3 regions of the Psychrobacillus sp. FSL H8-0487 genome follow, and region 3 is predicted to be linked to each of the others. Evidence: riboswitches for the same ligand, from Rfam matches in the RefSeq annotation. Region 3 holds a riboswitch; each other region holds the start of a gene.
What was found. A riboswitch is a leader RNA that binds a small molecule or an ion and turns the genes downstream of it on or off. The one in region 3 is predicted to bind S-adenosylmethionine.
Positions count from the first base shown of each region.

Region 1: linked by a shared signal. The riboswitch ahead of MHI47_RS00940 (O-acetylhomoserine aminocarboxypropyltransferase/cysteine synthase family protein) and the one ahead of MHI47_RS13790 (methionine ABC transporter ATP-binding protein) in region 3 are both predicted to bind S-adenosylmethionine.
Region 2: linked by a shared signal. The riboswitch ahead of MHI47_RS18900 (cyclase family protein) and the one ahead of MHI47_RS13790 (methionine ABC transporter ATP-binding protein) in region 3 are both predicted to bind S-adenosylmethionine.

Region 1 covers NZ_JBBOZA010000001.1:177,667-184,276, forward strand. The annotation lists gene MHI47_RS00910 (RDD family protein) at 1-157, opposite strand, end outside; gene MHI47_RS00915 (M3 family oligoendopeptidase) at 172-1,869, opposite strand; gene MHI47_RS00920 (DUF2087 domain-containing protein) at 2,029-2,784, shown strand; gene MHI47_RS00925 (GIY-YIG nuclease family protein) at 2,804-3,148, shown strand; gene MHI47_RS00930 (YdcF family protein) at 3,230-3,817, opposite strand; gene MHI47_RS00935 (glycerol-3-phosphate acyltransferase) at 3,832-4,473, opposite strand; SAM riboswitch class I at 4,631-4,745, shown strand; gene MHI47_RS00940 (O-acetylhomoserine aminocarboxypropyltransferase/cysteine synthase family protein) at 4,858-6,150, shown strand; gene MHI47_RS00945 (homoserine dehydrogenase) at 6,281-6,610, shown strand, end outside.
Region 2 covers NZ_JBBOZA010000001.1:3,687,640-3,694,249, forward strand. The annotation lists gene MHI47_RS18885 (hypothetical protein) at 105-464, opposite strand; gene MHI47_RS18890 (BCCT family transporter) at 708-2,183, shown strand; partial or broken gene MHI47_RS18895 (5-methyltetrahydropteroyltriglutamate--homocysteine S-methyltransferase) at 2,351-2,499, opposite strand; gene MHI47_RS18900 (cyclase family protein) at 2,619-3,356, opposite strand; SAM riboswitch class I at 3,451-3,553, opposite strand; gene corA (magnesium/cobalt transporter CorA) at 3,756-4,718, shown strand; gene MHI47_RS18910 (hypothetical protein) at 5,320-6,126, opposite strand; gene mdh (malate dehydrogenase) at 6,210-6,610, opposite strand, start outside.
Region 3 covers NZ_JBBOZA010000001.1:2,692,732-2,699,341, forward strand. The annotation lists gene MHI47_RS13780 (MetQ/NlpA family ABC transporter substrate-binding protein) at 1-753, opposite strand, end outside; gene MHI47_RS13785 (methionine ABC transporter permease) at 815-1,483, opposite strand; gene MHI47_RS13790 (methionine ABC transporter ATP-binding protein) at 1,476-2,501, opposite strand; SAM riboswitch class I at 2,670-2,774, opposite strand; gene MHI47_RS13795 (thioredoxin family protein) at 2,809-3,129, opposite strand; gene MHI47_RS13800 (toprim domain-containing protein) at 3,141-3,491, opposite strand; gene gcvH (glycine cleavage system protein GcvH) at 3,566-3,946, opposite strand; gene MHI47_RS13810 (arsenate reductase family protein) at 4,020-4,382, opposite strand; gene MHI47_RS13815 (acyl-CoA dehydrogenase family protein) at 5,084-6,610, opposite strand, start outside.

The DNA.
Region 1 (6,610 bases), 2.5 Mb from region 3:
ATATAAAATAAAGATATGACCCTATAGTAGTAAACCATGTATTGCTTTCTCCAAGAATAAGGTAACTAATGATAGCTAGTGGAGCCCCCATAATAATACCATCGAATAAACTAGCACCAAACCTAATCCAAAAGCCAGCAGGATTCAATAACTTCAACTCCTTTTAAATGCCTATAATGCAGAGTCATCCACGCTATTTAAATATTCTTCAATCGAGCCAATAACGGATTCCACACAACCTTCCTCGAATGGAGAGATCAAATTAGCTTCTGCTACTAATTTAGTGAAAGATGTCGACCCACCAAGCTGACAAAGATGTAAATAATCCTTCCATGCAGCTTCGTGATCCTCTCTTGAACGCTTCCAAAATTGGAATGCACAAATTTGAGCAAGTGTGTAGTCAATATAATAGAATGGGCTAGCAAAAATATGTGCTTGGCGTTGCCACAACCCACCTGCCTCATAATAACTATTACCATCGTAATCACTGTGAGGTAAATAAACTTCCTCGATTTTCTTCCAAGTAGCTTTACGTTCAGCGGGGGTCATCTCTGGATTTTCATATACAGCATGTTGGAATTCATCGACTGCCACACCGTAAGGTAGAAACAGCAGTCCACTACTTAAGTGAGCAAACTTATATTTGTCTGTTTGATCCTTAAAGAACAATTCCATCCAAGGCCATGTGAAGAATTCCATACTCATCGAGTGGATCTCACATGACTCATAGGTCGGCCATACATACTCAGGGATTCCAATGTTACGACTTGTATACACTTGGAAAGCGTGACCTGCTTCATGCGTTAATACATCAATATCTCCAGATGTTCCATTGAAGTTAGAGAAAATATAAGGAGATTCATAGTTATCGATAAACGTACAATAACCACCTGCTTCTTTTCCCTTTTTCGCAACTAAGTCCATCAATTCACGGTCAATCATAAATTGGAAGAACTCCGCTGTTTCAGGAGAGAGCTCCTCGTACATTTTCTTGCCGTTTTCAACAATCCACTCCGGAGAACCTTGTGGTGTTGCGTTCCCACTTAAGAAGTTAAAAGGCTCATCATAATACTTCAGACTGTCTACGCCTATGCGTTTTGCTTGTCGCTCATAAAGTCTAGTTGCAACAGGAACGATAAAATCACGGACCTGATCACGGAATTTTTTTACCATCTCTGCATTGTAATCGATACGGTTCATACGAATATAGCCGAGCTCTACAAAGTTCTTGTACCCGAGAGTTGTTGCTATTTCATGGCGTACTTTTACTAGTTGATCATAAAGGTCATCAAATTTCGCTTCATTTTTATGGAAAAATCCACTACTAGTCTCTTTTGCTTTTTTACGAGTATCACGATCGGTAGATTCAGCATATGGTCCCAGCTGTGCAAGTGTTAATGTTTCCCCGTTAAATTCTACTTGTGCGGAAGCAACTAGCTTCGAGTAGTCGGATGCAAGCTTATTTTCTTTTTGCATAAGAGAAATAATTTCCGGTGAGAATGCCTTAATCTGATAATCTGCCAAATCGAATAGTTGATTGCCCCATTTATCCTCCAGTTCATCTCGAAAAGGTGATTCAACCAACGCTTTGTAGTATTCAGTAATCATCTCTTCAATTTCAGGATTCGTTTCATCAAAATAATCACGCTCTTTTTGATAGAACTCATCATTAGTATCGATAGATGCACGAATATAAACTAAGTTTGCTTGTGTAGAATAATCATTGCGAAATGCATTGATATTCTCGATTGCCTCATTCTGTTCTGCTACAGAAGAAGCTTCTTTAAATTTTGTTAATAACTCTCTAAATGTAGATTTGTCTTGTTCTAAATTTGGACGTTTATATTCATAATCGTTAAATGTAACCAATGGAATTCCCCTCTCTATCGTTTCGCTTTACGAAACTCCTTATTCATATTGTTTATTATTTTCAGATAAATTGCAACCACATTTTTACATATTGATAATTTACAAACGTTATTATATAATGTTTGTAAATTAATAAACAAAGATTGGTTGTGTTTGTATATGGAAGTGTCAGAATTACTTTGGAGTGCCTCCTCAGAACAGTTAAAGTCAGGGTATGCTGAAGAAGACGAAATGTATATTTGTATTATGTGCGGTTTTAAAGTTGAAAAGGGATTCATTTATCCAAAGAATAATATGTTATATGAAGCAGAAAAATTCATGAAGCATCATATTGAAATGGAGCATGACTCTGTTTTTCAATATCTAATAGGGCTTAACAAAAAATTTACTGGCTTAACCGAACATCAAAATAGCCTATTACGCCTCTTTTATGAGGGTAGAAGTGATGCAGAAATACAAACAGAGTTAGGAATTGGAAGCTCTTCTACGATTCGAAATCATCGTTTCGTATTAAAGGAAAAGGAGCGACAAGCAAAAGTGTTTTTAGCGATGATGGAAATGTTAAAGGCAAAAGACAATCATGCACCGACATTTTTACCGCTTCATAAGACTGCAACGATGGTGGACGATCGGTATAACATCACGCAAGAAGAACAAAAAGATATCGAAAGTAAATTCTTCCCAGACGGAATAGATGGACCTCTTATGAAATTTCCGAGGAAAGAAAAGCAAAAACTAGCAACCTTAAGAGTTCTGATCCAAAGATTTGAAAAAGGAAAAACTTACACAGAGAAAGAAATAAATCATGTACTAAAGAATGCTTATGAGGATTTCGTAACATTAAGACGTTACTTAATAGAGTATGGATTTTTGGACAGACAAGACGATGGTAGTGCGTATTGGGTGAAAAACTAAGTAGAAGGATGGAATATAAATGGATCGCAAAAAAGAATTAAAACAAGAATATAAAGAAATTAAAATCGAGGGCGGAATTTACGTCATCACAAACAAACGAAACGGTAAAAAGTATGTAGCTTCTACACCTAATTTTAAAACGTTGAATGGGGTTAAATTTACATTAGAAAACGGACTCCATTCAAATAAAAATCTGCAAAAGGACTGGACTCAGTTCGGCAAAGATAATTTTGACATAGAGCATATGGAGATTATTAAAAAAGAGGAAACTGAAAGTAGGGTAGGCAAAAAAGAATTAGAAAGGTTATTGGAGAAATGGTTAGAAAAACTACAACCTTTCGGTGAAGAAGGGTATCATAGCTAAAATGAATTTTATGGAATAGTAAAAAGATGGGTATCAAGAAAATAACACGATAATTACTTAATACCCATCTATTTGTAACAATCAATTCCCCAAAATATATGCCTTTAACAACGCGACACGTTCTCGCGTACGAACCTTGAATTCAACCACTTTGGGAGTTTTAGCAGCCACGACATCTGATTTCCATCCTAGTTTACTTGCTAGTACTTTGGATCGTTGTAAATGGTAGTCGCTTGTTATAAGGGTGACGGAGTCGATATTACTGGGTAGTAATTCTTGTGAGAACAGTAGATTTTCATATGTTGAGGTGGCTTTGTCTTCTAAGATGAGTCGATCTTCGGCTATGCCATTTTCCAATAGAAAATCTCTCATCACCACGGCCTCTTCGATATCTTCATCGGGACCTCGTCCACCTGAAAGTACTAATTTTACATGGGTATATTTTTGGGCATACGCAAGAGCAGCCTCCAATCGATACTGTAAAGCAAAAGAAGGGATATTCCCTTTTTTCACTTTGGCACCAAGCACAATAGCATATTGATTGGTGCCATCTGCCTTTGGATTTTGACCATTTTCAAGCCAATTACTCGTGAGAACCCATATCCCAATTCCACTAGAAATAATCACTACTAATGGGATAAGCACGATCCACCTCATTTTCTTCTTCATGATATTCACTCATTTCATACAGATGGTTTCTTCTTACTTAAGAAAGTGGAGATTCTCATCTCTTCCTTTCGCATTAAACGACGGAAATTCTCGAGATGTAGTACAACAGCCATCAAAAATAGGAATCCGGCAATAGCCATTGGCCCTACTCCTTCTGCAAACCAAATGGATGCACCGATAAAAACAAAGTAAAAAACAAACACACCAATTAATAAATAGTCCGTTAATAATGTAGTTCCGATTAATAATATAAGTCCGATTAAACCAAGCGGCCAGCTAAGAGCAAGTAGTACACCAATAAGGGATGCAGTGCCTTTACCACCTTTAAATTTAGTGTAAAGAGGGAAGTTATGTCCAAGTATTACAGCAGCACCTGCACTATATAGCAGGATGTCCTGTTCCACTATCGAAAAATGTGCGTACTGTGAAACCCAAAAACCCGTCCCAATTACGACTATAACTCCCTTTAAAATATCAATTATGGCAACTAAAATGCCATATTTTGCGCCAAGAACAATAGCTGCATTTGAGGCGCCAGAATTTTTTAAGCCCTCTTTTTTAATATTTACCCCACTCAGATACTGAGCTATTTTAGAACCGTGAATGGACCCAACAAGATAACTGATCACAAGGATACAAATCATCGGAATGAGCATTTTTTTCACCCCCATTAACTTCAATATATTAAACGAATGAAAAGATGAGAAGTTTCAGAATTTTAAAGTATATGTTTTTTAATTATTCAAAAAAGTATTGACAAATAGATTGGTAGAAATCTATACTGTGTAACAAGATGGAAAACTAAATCTAATACTCTTATCAAGAGTGGCGGAGGGAATAGGCCCTACGATGCCCGGCAACCAACAAGTTCTCAACTTGGAAAGGTGCTAAATCCTACAAATTCTAAATTGAATTTGGAAGATAAGAGGAGGAACATGCGAATTTGCACCCTCTTCTTAATTGAAGAGGGTTTTTTGTTTGTTCTAATCCTCCCTCGCCTCCATAAGCGTCCATCTAACTACATTTTAGGAGGAATTCAAATGACCAATCTACAAAAAGAAACACTACTTTTACACGGTGGCCAACAACCAGATCCAGTGACTGGATCACGAGCAGTACCCATTCATAAGACGACATCCTTTGTATTTAGAGATACAGAACATGCACAAAACCTATTTGCTCTTGCAGAAACAGGTAATATCTATTCACGTATTACGAATCCAACTGTGGATGTATTTGAACAACGAATTGCATTATTAGAGGGGGGAACGGCAGCAGTTGCATTTTCTTCAGGAATGGCAGCTATCGCATTTTCTATATTAAACATTGCAGGAGCAGGAGACGAAATTATTGCTGCTGAGAATTTATACGGTGGTACGTTTAATTTATTTGCTCATACATTGCCGCGATATGGTATAACGGTGAAATTTGTAGATTCTACAGATCCAGAAAATTTCCGAGCTGCTGTGACAGATAAAACGAAAGCATTTTTTGGAGAAATTATAGGAAACCCAAGCTTAAATGTATTAGATATAGAAAACGTAGCAGCCATTGCTAACGAAGTAGGAGTGCCTTTACTTGTAGATAGCACATTTGCTACTCCATATGGATCGAACCCTATTAAGTACGGTGCTCATGTCGTAATTCATTCAGCGACTAAGTGGATTGGTGGTCATGGTACTACGATTGGTGGAGTTGTAGTAGATGGAGGAAACTTCAATTGGGACTCCGAGAAATTTCCAGGATTCACACAACCGGATGTGACCTATCATGGTCTAAGATATGGAATAGACGTTCCAAACGTGGCATTTGCAGTGAAATTACGCGTTCAATTGCTTCGTGATTTTGGTCCAACTTTAAGTCCTGAAGCAGCATTTTCCTTTTTACAAGGACTAGAAACACTTCATTTACGCGTACCAAAGCATAATGAAAATGCACAAAAAATTGCGGAGTACTTAGAAAGTAACGAAGAAGTAACTTGGGTTAACTACTTAGGTTTAGAAAGTCATCCCTCCCATGAGCTTGCTAAAAAGTACTTACAGAATGGTTTTGGTTCCATCCTAACTTTTGGAGTGAAAGGTGGTAAAGAGGCAGGTCGTAATATTATCGATAATATTGAAATTTGGTCGCATGTAGCTAATGTCGGGGATGCTAAATCGCTAATAATCCACCCTGCATCTACAACACATCAGCAGTTAACTCCTGAAGACTTGGTGAAATCGGGCGTTACAGAAGACTTAATTCGCTTGTCTGTTGGACTAGAGGCGGTTGAGGATTTACAGTCTGCCCTTGATAAAGTACTTGTGGGAAAAACAAATGTCCTCTCTAGATAGAATTTTATTGATAATTGAGTAAAAATGGGCTACAATATGTAAAATAGTTCTTCGTATATGAATGCGATTAGATTTTACAAATTGAAGCAAATTGGAACTCAATTGTGCAAATTCAGTTGGAGGAGATAGCATGGCGACGATAAAAGCAGCAATCCTAGGTTTCGGAACAGTCGGGCAAGGGATTTACAACATTGTAAATGAAAAAAGAGAAGATCTGAAAAAGTCTTTAGGATTAGAACTAGAAATTAGTGCGATCCTCGTAAACAATGTTGGAAAAGAAAGAATGGCTACACCTGGTGTGTTAGTAACTGATAACTTTGAGGATATTATTAATATACCTGGACTCCAAGTGGTATTCGAGGCAATTGTAAATGAGGAACCGGCATATAACTACTTATGTAGAGCGATTGATAAAGGATGTCATGTAATAACAGCAAATAAAGTAATGTTCTCCAAATAT
Region 2 (6,610 bases), 990 kb from region 3:
GAAAAGCTTTACATTAAAATCATAATAAAAAAGCAAATGCACTTTGATATAAAGGCATTTGCTGTTGTTTTCTTCATAACGAAGAAAACTAGAATACAGATGAATTATCTATTCTGACCTGGGAAGAACTGTTGCTGTCCGAATTGTTGTTGCCCAAACTGTTGTCCGTAAGGTTGACCAAATGATTGTTGTGGAAACTGTCCTTGTTGCATAGGAAATGCCTGTTGGCTGCCGGGTACCATTACATTTTGATTTGTAACTGTGTAAAAGTGCTGAGGAACGTTTACGATATGCTCTCTATTCACATTTACAATTGGATGGATAACAGGCTGCATTCTAGGTAAGAACGAATCACGCACTCGGTATTGCGGAGGACAAACAACTGGTTGAGCAGCTGGTTGTTGCCACTGCTTTTGTTGACAAGGATTACAGGAACAGGGTTGTTGATGTTGATGTTGATTCATTGTTAATTCACCTCCTTCTTGCACTACTATTAGTAAATGCAAGAGGAGAAGAAACTAACTAGACAAACATCCCCATTAAGTAAAAATAAAAACAGCTTGATAGGCTTTATTGGGAAAGAAGAAGTTTCAATCTAAGCTAAAATGGTAATACTATAAGGAATAAATATAAGTATTTTGGTTGATTCTATAATATTTTATTAGTATAGTTAAGCGTTTAGGATAAAAACGCGAGAGAGGGAAAACATGAAAAAATTATCAAAGGTATTTTATATAACGATTGGTTTAATAGTTTTAGCTGTTGGATACGGTGCTTTAGCCCCGGAAAGTTTTGAAGCTTTTACTAGTACTATTAAAACTTTCGTTGCTTCATCATTTGGTTGGTACTATATGTTACTTATGACGCTAATGTTAGTATTAAGCATCTTCTTCATCTTTAGTCCCTATGGAAAAATCCGACTGGGAAAAGATTCAGATCGTCCGCAATTTTCAACTATTACTTGGATTTCTATGTTGTTTTCTGCTGGTATGGGAATTGGGCTTGTCTTTTATGGGGCAGCTGAACCCTTGTCACATTTTGCCATTGATCCTGCCACAGCTGAACCAGGTACGAATGCAGCTTTTAAAGAATCCCTTCGTCAAACTTACTTCCACTGGGGATTCCATGTTTGGGCTATGTATGGGGTTGTTGCATTATCTCTTGCATTCTTCCAATTCCGTAAGGGGGAACCAGGCTTAATCTCCTCCACTTTGAAACCAATTTTCGGCAAACGAATGGAAGGCCCATGGGGTACTCTCGTAGATGTGCTCGCTGTCTTTGCCACAGCATTTGGCGTTGCTACTTCTCTTGGATTCGGTGCTGTTCAAATTAATGCCGGCTTAAATTACTTATTTGGCTTCAAAATTGGCATTACGTCTCAGATTATCATTATAGCGGTTGTCACCGTCCTCTTTGTAGCATCTGCTTGGTCTGGATTAAGTAAAGGGATAAAATATTTGTCCAATATAAATTTACTATTAGCTCTTGCTTTACTTGGTTTTGTCGTTATTATGGGACCTACCTTACTGATTCTAGATATGTTTACAGATTCTTTCGGAGGTTATTTAGGGAATATTGTACAAATGAGTTTTCGTACATCCCCATTGAATGGTCATAATCGAGAGTGGCTAGACAATTGGACTATCTTCTATTGGGCTTGGTGGATCTCATGGGCACCATTCGTTAGTATGTTCATTGCTCGAGTATCTAAAGGTCGTACAATACGTGAGTTTGTTACAGGTGTTCTTGTAGCACCTACTTTACTGGGAACATTTTGGTTTTCAGCTTTTGGTACAACAGCCATTGACTTTCAGAAAAGAGGCATTGCTGATTTAGCACAAGCATCTACTGAATTGACTATTTTTGAAATGTTCCATATGATGCCTTTCTCTACAGGTATTTCTGTTTTTGCTGTGTTATTAATTGCTTCCTTTTTCATTACTTCGGCAGATTCTGCCACTTTCGTTCTTGGTATGCAGTCGACCAACGGGTCACTGACTCCACCGAACAGAGTGAAGCTCGCTTGGGGAATCACATTATCCGTAATCGCTATTATTTTGTTATCCGTTAATGGATTAGCGGCATTACAAAATACAATTATTATTGCCGCCTTACCATTTTCATTCGTAATGTTACTTATGATTATTTCACTGTTTAAGGCTTTAAAAGCAGAAAGAAAATAATGAAAACAAATGAAATGCCAAGGGTTTATTCCCTTGGCATTTCATTTATGTTTAAAACTTTACTTTCTTTCTCATTATCAAATGAGACCCGAGAAAGAAAGTTATATTTTTACTCAGCTACAGTATTCTACAAATGAGTATGGAAAGTAGTCGAGATCTTACACGGATTAACTCCAAACTTCTCTAGAAATATCAACAATGTTTTTAATCTTTTATACCGCTGTTCTTCTGTAAGCTTATTACCATGATGTCTAGAAGCAAATCTGCATTGCGGACTAATACTCAACTGCTCCAGCGGAACATATTGAGTTACTTCTGTGTTCAAAGAAGTCTAAAGCCCGCCAGTAAACTTTCTGGTCTTAACAAACTTTCTACAGTGTCCGCTCGAAATGGTGCTTGAATAGCTGTTTGAACTGTCCATTTATCTCACTCCTTCTATGGTAAGATGGCAAATGATCGAACTGGGAATCCAGAGGCTTTTTCTGGCTTCGGGACGATATTGAAAATAATGGCTCCTGTTGCAGGAAGCTTATCTAAGTTCGTCAATAATTCTATTTGGTAAGTGTCTTGTTCAAGAACATAATATTCTCCGTGTAATGCGCCGTTTTTTAGATAATCCGCACTTGAATCCGTGTCGAATGTTTCATGTCCTATTGCTTTAATCTTTCGTTCTTGAAATAAAAACTTTAAAGCTTCTAATCCCCAACCCGGCGCGTGATTATTACCCGCTGCATCCATATTGTTAAATTCCTTTTCGTCTGGCCAACGTTTACTCCAATCGGTTCTAAGAGCGACAAATGAGCCTTCTTCGATTTTTCCGTGAGCTTTTTCAAATGTGAAAATGTCATCCACCGATAAAGTAAAATCATTATCTTCAGCCGCTTCCTTTGACTGATCAATGACGACTAATGGTAATACCAATTCTTTCAATTCGAGTTCTTCTAAGTAACGCGTATCCCTTACAAAATGTATAGGTGCATCTATATGTGTGCCGTACTGTCCTGCAAATTGAAAGCTTTGTGCAAAGAATCCATCATCATGATTAAACAATGTGTCGATTTCAGCTGCTTTAAAAGCGGCGAAATGTGGTGAATTAGCTCCAAATGTGTGTGTTAAATCTACCCACTGCTTTTCCTTCAATGTGTTGAATGCTTTTAGTAATTCCGATGACATATTGATTTCTCCTCCTATTTTTTATAGTTAAAATCAAATAAAACCCCTTCTTAGAAACAAGAAGAGGTTTACACGTCATCGGTGAATTAGTCTCTTCTTATCTTCAAGCATAACGCTTCTGGAATTAGCACAGTACAAATTTTTGCCTGTTGCTGAGGTATCATAGGGCCAAGTCCCTCCACCTCTCTTGATAAGAAAGTTGTTTTATTTGATTAACACCTAGTATACAAATAGAAATTACCTAAGTCAACCATTATTTTCTTTTTATTTAGAATATAATATTTTTAATGGTGGAAGCATCATAATTTTCTTTTCATTTCCTCTGTTTTTTAGGTACATTAATAATATGAAGACTATGAGATAATATGAAAAGAGATAGTGATGAAAAGAGGGGTATGTATGATCCATACGATTGGCATAACGACCGATCATGAAATAGTAAATGACTTTCCTATAGAAGATATAAAACGGAGAAAGTTTGAATGGTACTGGATTGACATTGCCGAGCCAACCAAAGAAGAAGAACTTTTGCTTAGTTCTTTCTTTCGTTTTCATCCACTGGCAATTGAGGATTGCTTACAAAGGCTACAGCGTCCTAAAGTGGACTATTATGATGGTTATAACTTCTTTGTTTTACATTCTTTCAATGAGGAAACATTAGAAGCGGAAGAGTTAGACATATTTGTTGGTCAAGACTATGTAGTGTCATTTCATTTCCATCCGATGCATGAAATGGAGCAAGCACGGCAGCGTATTAGACAAAATTCACAAGGCTGGGATAGAGGTGCTATCCATGCAACTTATAATATCATCGATACAGTAGTAGATGCCTATTTTCCGATTGTCTATAAAATTGAAGGCTATTTAAATGCTGTAGAAGACAAGCTTACTTATGATATGCGCCATTTTTCTATGGATTCAGTGTTTGATCTACGAGGAGATTTGTTGCGTTTAAGACGTACAGTTATTCCTATGCGAGATTTACTTTATAGAATATTAAATTCAGAACGAATGAATTTACAGCAAACAGAACACACCTACTTTGCCGATATTTACGACCATTTAATACGACTGACGGAAATGATTGAATCTAATCGAGAGCTGACAGCTGATATACGTGATAGTCATATGTCGATAAACTCTAGTAGGATGAACCGTATCATGATGATCTTAACGATTGTATCAACTGTTTTTATACCCTTAACGTTCATTGTTGGAGTATACGGTATGAACTTTGCAAACATGCCTGAACTTGAGTGGAAATATAGTTATTTCGTAGTACTCGGTGCTATGGTCCTCATCGCTTTTTCTATGCTTAGTTGGTTCAAATACAAAGGGTGGTTTAATTTGTTTAAAGATTAATATAAGAGAAACCGGGCATAAAAACGCCCGTCCCTTGAAGGTCAAAACTGTTTCTTTCGTTTTCGAGGGACTTTGGACAAACGTCTTGCTATATGATTACCGATTGAATTTTTAGTGATATTGGTTGTGATTTGGTCACAACCAATATCGCTTTTTTTAAGTAATCTTATGGCATTTATCTGCCCGTCGCCCTTCTACAACTCTTAGAACTAGGTAAGTATGTTTTGAGAAAAGTATTACAGAGTAGTATCCTTAATTCAACAGACAATTTTATCACTATATTAGCTTGGGCGACTCATATCATCTAAGCGAAAGGCTGCAATATCTTAAAGTTAAGTACTACACATTTGATTGCAGTGGAAGGTGGCGACTCCAGCGGAAAAAGCGTTATGTGAAGACCCGCAGCGTAGCGAGGAGGCTGAGGCAACGGCCGCGCAAAGCGTCCACCTGAAACGGAAATCAGCAGTACTATTCATTCTTTTAAGTCACCCTAATTCATTTTTCACGTTACATTTTTATATACTTCCTGGGCACATAATGAGTATAGAACATATATTTTCTTTTAAAAAAACGAGTAAATTCTAGATGAATTTGCTCGTTTTTATTGATTGGCTGTCCAATAGTAAAACAATGCAGTAAAAGTAAGTTTTTCTGTGTGCGTTAAATTATGCGCAAGAGAGACATGGACATTCATTGCTTGTATTTCAAATGCAGGATGCGTAGCATATGGGAAAATTCCAAACCGATATGTCGCTAATCTTTGACCACCTAAATCATGAACGTCAATGTCTCCATATACACTTTTCGCTTCCATTTGAAGTAGTTTTTCGTTATTTGCATCAAATATTATAGCTCTATTTTTTAAAGTCATTAGTGGCATAACAATAGTAGTTGCGTGTAAACGATTATGATCTAGTACCTTTATTTTCATAAACTTAAGCTTATTGTGAATGGTAAACGTAGACACTACCTTCTCATCCATCGTTATTATTCGATAAGTAATTGGAAAGAACATTCCCATTTTGAAAATATTTAATGTGGTTAGTTTCCTTCGAAAGGGCTGTTCTTCGGTAGGACTTATTTTATATAATCGCTCCCCTGTACTGGAGACTAAATAGGTCTGTGGAATTAACGAAACGTCGCGTTGGAAATTAAGTTCCTGAATCGGAAAACTAGCTGAGTAATAATTGCTATCCACTTTTTTCTCTTCGGGCAATTTTTCTGCAGCATGTTGAAACAAAAAAGAAGAGCTATATAAAACAAGTAATGTAAAGCCAACAGCAAAATGAGTTTCAAAGTCTTGCCACATAACATCTTTGAAAACTATAAGCAAAACTATGTATATTCCTACTAAGCTTATTGATGCGAATTTTGTATATTGAGCTGATTTTTCATAAATATGTTTCAAGTTTCTCACCTCTAATAGTCTTTACGAAGAAATAGCAAAATAGTTCCAAAAAAAAGCTTTCCCTATGTGTTACAGGGAAGCTTTTAGGAATTACATATTTCTAAAACAGACTGTACTGATTCTACTGATCTATCTAGAGCAAGTTTCTCATCACTAGTTAAAGGAAGTTCGATAATACTTTCTATGCCGTTTCCTCCAATTACTGTTGGTACACCTAAATATAAATCATTATAACCATATTCCCCTTCTAAATAGGCTATAGAAGGTAATATTCGTTTTTTATCGCGAATAATCGCTTCAGCCATCTCTACAAGAGAAGCCGCTGGTGCATAATAGGCGCTACCGTTGCCAAGAAGAGAAACAATTTCGCCCCCACCTTTCCTTGTCCGTTCAACGATTGCAGCTAATCTTTCCTTAGAAATAATCTTTTCTAAAGGGATTCCTCCTGCATATGAATAACGAACAAGAGGAACCATATCATCGC
Region 3 (6,610 bases):
TTCTTTAGATTTTAATGCTTCTACTAAAGCTTTAATCTCTTTATTGTCTTCATCACCAGAGTTTACTGCGATGATATTTACGTATGGAGATTCATCTGATTCTTCAATAGCGATTGAGTCTTCTAATGGATTAAGGTCAGCGTCAATTGCATAGTTAGAGTTGATCAGTACTGCGTCGCCTTCTTCATTTTCATATAACTGAACCATTAAAGCAGATTCATAGTTAGCATCAAATTCAAGGTTTTTCTCATTTTCCACAATATCTTTTACTTCCGCTTTTGTTTTATCAATGCCGTCGGCTAATTTAATAAGGCCTTTCGCTTCTAACATTGCAAGGATACGTCCATGATCCGCAACAGAGTTGCTCATTAAAATAGTTGCGCCCTCTGGAAGCTCTTCAATAGAACCGTATTTTTTAGAGTATAAACCGATTGGCTCGATGTGAATACCGCCAGCGTTGGCGAAGTCATATCCAAAATCAGCTTTTTGCGATTCAAAGTAAGGAATGTGTTGGAAAAAGTTTGCGTCCAAGTCTCCTGAATCTAAATCTTTGTTTGGTAATACATAATCTTGATATGATTCTACAACAAGTTCAATTCCTTGTTCTTCTAGAATTGGTTTAACTTCTTCTAATATAACTGCATGAGGTACGTTAGATGCACCTACTACTAGTTGACTACTTTTTTCATCTCCACATGCTGCAAGGGTTAATGCGCTTACCGATAGTAATGCTCCAGCTAAAAATTTCTTCATTCAATATCTCTCCCTTTTTATCCTATTATTTCTATGTGATCGAGTATCTCGTTAACACCTATTATCGTTTGTCTATCTTCGTAGTAATTACATCGCCAATCCACTGGATGATAAATACCATAATTAATATTAATACCGTGGCAACAAGCGTTACGTCTGTCCTACCTCTTTGGAAACCATCTAAAAAGGCTAATGTTCCTAGTCCCCCAGCTCCGATAATACCAGCCATCGCTGTATATCCAACTAGTGAAATCGCTGTAACCGTTATGCCTGATACTAAAGCAGGCATAGATTCTGGCATTAATACTTTCCATATAATAGTAGAAGTTTTAGCACCCATCGATTTTGCAGCTTCTAGCACACCTTTATCAATTTCTCGAAGCGCTATTAACACCATACGGGCGTAGAATGGAGCAGCCCCGATTACTAAAGCCGGGAAGGCCGCATTTGGACCACGCATTGTTCCGACCAAAAACTTCGTTAAAGGTATTAGCAAAATGATCAGAATAATAAATGGAATGGAGCGGAATATATTGACGAAAGCTCCTGTTAACCAGTTTGCTAATTTGTTCGCCCACGCTTGATGAGGGCTAGTTAAGAAAAGTAGAAGACCAAGAACTAGTCCAATAATAGCTGTTAAAATTGTTGATACTGCAGTCATATATAATGTTTCAACTGTGGCTTCCCACATTTTTGGCCAATCAACATTAGGAAACAAATTATTAATCATTGTTGATCACCTCTGTATTTACTTTTTGTTCGTGTATATATCGAATTGCATCATCTATTAGTAGTGCATCTCCTTCTAACTGAAGGATGAGCGTACCAAATGCACCAGTTTGTGTATGCGAAATATTTCCTTGTACAATATTCACTTCCAAATCAAACTGTTTGATAAGTCTAGACAGTATTGGTTGTACTGTCTGCTCCCCGACAAATACGAGCTTAATCAGCTTGCCATTTGGATAAAGTTCTTTTAATTGTTGTATTGTTTGCAACGCCTTATTGGAATCACTGACCTGCGAAACAAAACGCTTCGTAATCGTTTGTTGCGGATTTTGAAATACATCTAGCACATTTCCTTCTTCTACTACATGACCTTTTTCCATAACTGCAACGCGACCACATATCTTCTGAATAACCTGCATCTCGTGGGTTATTAATACAATTGTCAGACCTAGTTTTGCATTGATACTAACTAATAAATCTAAAATAGAATCTGTAGTTTCTGGATCTAATGCAGAAGTTGCTTCATCACAAAGAAGTACTTCTGGACGGTTGGCTAATGCGCGTGCAATCCCAACCCGTTGCTTTTGTCCACCTGATAGTTGTGAAGGATAATAATGCCCTCGCCCTTCCAGACCAACCAAATCAATAAGTTCCTTTACTCTTTGAGAACGTTGAGCTGGTGGTATACCTCCGATCTCTAATGGGAAAGCAATATTCTCTTCAACCGTTCTTGACCATAACAAATTAAAATGTTGAAAAATCATACTTACCTTTTGTCTTACTTGGCGAAGCTTCACTTCATTTATCTTTGTAATGTCTTCATTATTTACGATGATTTCACCTGAAGTTGGTTTTTCTAATCCATTTAATAAGCGAATGAGTGTACTTTTGCCAGCACCACTATAACCAATAATGCCAAAGATCTCACCCTTTTTTATGTCAAGATTCACCTCTTCCACTGCTACAATCGTACCTTGTTTCGTACTAAATTTTTTGGAAATATTTTTTAAACTAATCATGGGAACCTTGCCCCCTTTCTTTAAACTATTCTATACCTATCTATTATTAACAGGTTGTTGAAATTTACTTTGTATTAAACCTTATTCTTCCCACTTTCAACTAAAAAAACCCTCCTGCAAAAGAGCAGAAGGGTTTAAAGTTATCCAATTTAATAACATTTATCCATTCTCTCATTTCCCAAAGCATTTGCTTTGCGTGACTTGGCACCATTTCATTTACATGACGGTTGCCGGGCTTCAAAGGGCACTTCCCTCCACCTCTCTTAATAAGAGTAAAACTATTAATTTGTCGGTATATCGAATGTTATCATACGACAACTTGGTCGTCAATACTTTTTATCGCATCCAAGATAAATGGAACTGACTGAAAGGCATATATTTTTTTATATACCGTCCCACCTTTAGAGATTAGCAGACATGGCACACTTTCAATTTGATGATCCATAGCAAAATCTCCAAGATAGTTAATATTTGCTTGACCAATTAAAAAAGGCTTTATCTCTTTTATAACTTGGATCATTTTACTAGCAACTTGGCAAGTACCACACATGGGTGTATAAATATAAAATATGGTAAGCTGCCCACTGTTCTTATGGCTGTTCCATTGTTCTAAGGTCCATTCATTCATATTACATCATCCTAAAGTAAATATTGTCTTTTCACTTTTATATTAACACTTTTTAATATAGAAGCCAAAACTTTGAATGGTGTGGTCGCTACTTCGCAGAACATCGGATTGGTATATAGATGAATCGCTTCAGGGTATTCTTTTCTCACGACAGAGCGAATTTGCTCACCAGACTTATCTGCATCCAGAAACGCATAAATAGGAATGCCTTCATAAGGACTTAAAATTTCTTCTAGCCTGACATTCGATATCGTTCCATTGGTGCAAATAATTTCTGTTGATTCATCCAGCAGTTTTAAAAGCTTTAATTTATCAGATCTACCCTCAACAAGAATTATCTTTTCACTAAAGACAATAGCCATTCAGCCTCTCTCCCAACTATGCCCTTTCCAATATTATATGAAAAAAACGCCGATATTAAGCGGCGTTTTCGAAATTATTCTGAAATTAATTCTTCGTATTTTTCTGGAGAAAGTAAAGCATCCACTTCAGCTGCATCAGATGGTTCAATAACAATCATCCATGCATTTTCATAAGGGGATTCGTTAACATACTCAGGGCTATCTTCTAGTTCTGTATTTACCTCTACTACTTTACCGCTAATTGGTGCATACAGTTCAGAAACAGTTTTAACCGATTCAACACTTCCAAAAGGATCTCCTGCTTTAATCTCATCTCCAACTTGTGGAAGTTCGACAAAAACGATATCTCCAAGTTCAGATTGTGCAAATTCAGTAATACCGATACGGACATTGCCGCCTTCAGTTTTTACCCATTCATGCTCTGCTGAGTATTTTAAATCTTTAGGTGCGTTCATATATATACCCCTCTCCATTAATAATACATTCATCTACTATATTCACATATTTTAATAGTAAAAACAAGTGACTTTAAGAAGTCTTCCATACATCCTCAAACTGTTGCTCCTTGAAGCCTAGCGTTAATTTATTCCCGTCAAAAACAATTGGTCGTTTAATAAGCATTCCATCCGAAGCAAGCAAGGATAGTTGTTCGTCTTCTGACATTGTTGGAAGCTTGTCTTTTAGTCCAAGCTCGCGATATTTCATACCGGAAGTGTTAAAGAATTTTTTTAGTTCTAGTCCACTTACCTCAAACATTTTTTGAAGAGTTTCTTTCGTTGGGGGACTTTCAGCTATATGATTGTCTATGTATTCTATTCCGTTATCTTTTAACCATTTACTTGCTTTTCTGCACGTTGTACATTTTGGATAGCCATAATATTGAATAGACATGTTGTACCACCTTTTTCTCTTAATCATACATAAAAGTGGAAAGGATAGGCAATTATTTTGAATAAATTAATATATGATTGAGCCTCCAATCAAGAAAAACCGAGCAAAATGCGCCCGGTCCTTTAAAAATAAGAATATAGAAATGCCATTAAATTCCGCTTCAAGCGGAAGCTTTCCGTGAGCCCGGCTTCAGCCGCTTCCCTCGCGATGCTCAGTCCAGGGTCTTCAGCTCGTGCTGTTCCCACTGGTGTCACCGCTCTGCGCTCCAAACAACTAGATCCGCTTTAAATGATTATAAAACCACCTAAATATACAAATTTCTTTTAAAATAAGTAAGGCTGAAAGGGAATCCTATCAAAGATAATGTTCCTAACCAAGCAGACATTTTTATCCCTATATTAACTTTGACTACTCTTAATATCTAAGCGAGAAGCTATGCAATATTTTAAAGTTGAGTACTACTAACTTAATTGATTGAAGTGAAAGGTGGCGACTTCTGCGGGATGAGTGAGACAGATGAGATATCACAGCGACGCGCTAGCTTATCGCTACCCCGCGAAACGCGCCCACCTGAAACGCAAATCAGTATTAGTAATTATTCATTCTTTCACCCTTAAAACACAGTGTTCACGGTACAATTTTATATACTCCTAATCTTCAAAAAAGCCGATCCACAAGGGATCGGCTTTTTCATGAATTGATTAAAGAACGTATTTTTCTGCTTCGATCAGTTTAACCGATGCTTCACGTTTTTTCTCAATTACGTTGTATGGAGTGTAGCGAGTCAATTTGCGTAAAGCAGAAATCATCATACGTTGGTTATCTCCATCTACAGCTGCAATAAGAGTTTCTTTTGCCGCTTGTTCGATTTCGATAAACGCTTCTTGTGTAAAGATTTGTGTATAAAGAAGTTTTTGTGCTGCTTTTTCTTCTCCATCACGACCGATAGCTTTTTCTGTACGAAGGACTGCGGATTCCATAGCAAATAAGTTATTAGCGATATTCGCAATGTTCACTAGTACTTCTTGCTCTGCCTCTAGTTTTGTACCAAAACGTTGAGCAGCAAGTCCAGCTACTAAAATACCAATTTTCTTCGCATTAGCTACTAATACTTTTTCTTGTGCAAGTGCTTCTGTTCCAACCTCTTCAGGCATCATCATTAATAGCTCTTCTTGTAAGCCCGCAGCTTTTTGAAGAAGTGGCAATTCACCCTTCATTGCTTTTTTCAGGAATGTTCCTGGAACGATTAAGCGGTTGATCTCGTTTGTTCCTTCGAAGATGCGGTTAATACGAGAGTCACGGTAAAGGCGCTCTACTTCATACTCTTGCATGAAGCCATATCCACCATGTAATTGAACAGCTTCGTCAACAATGTAATCTAGAACCTCAGATCCTACTACTTTGTTAATAGAACATTCAATTGCATATTCAGCGATAGAAGCAGCAATTGCTTTTCCGTCTTTTTGCTCTTCTGGACTTAACTGACTCATACGCTCTTCAAAGTATCCTACAGTACGGTAGATTAAGCTTTCTGTCGCATATAATTTTGAAGCCATTGTAGCTAGTTTGTTCTTCGTTAAATTAAAGGAAGAGATTGGTGTTTTAAATTGTTGACGTTGGTTTGTATAAGCGATTGCTAACTCTAATGCACGTTTAGATCCACCAATTGTACCTACCCCTAATTTATAACGACCAATATTTAATATGTTGAAAGCGATAACGTGACCGCGTCCGATTTCACCTAAAAGATTATCAACAGGAACTTGAGCATCTTGTAAGATTAATGTACGAGTTGAAGATGATTTGATACCCATTTTCTTCTCTTCTGCTCCTACAGACACGCCTGGGAATGTTTTTTCTACGATAAATGCAGAGAATTTGTCTCCATCCACTTTAGCGTAAACAACGAATACATCTGCAAATCCAGCATTAGTAATCCATTGTTTTTCCCCATTTAATACATAATGTGTACCTTCAGCATTTAACTTCGCCGTAGTTTTTGCGCCTAGTGCATCAGATCCTGAACCTGGTTCTGTAAGTGCATAAGCAAATATCTTCTCACCTGATGCAGATGACGGAAGGTATTTTTGTTTTTGTTCTTCATTACCAAATAGAACGATTGGCAGTGTACCAATTCCAACATGTGCTCCGTGAGTAATGGAATATCCACCGGCTACAGACATTTTTTCTGAAATTAGTGCAGAAGAAATTTTGTCTAAGCCAATTCC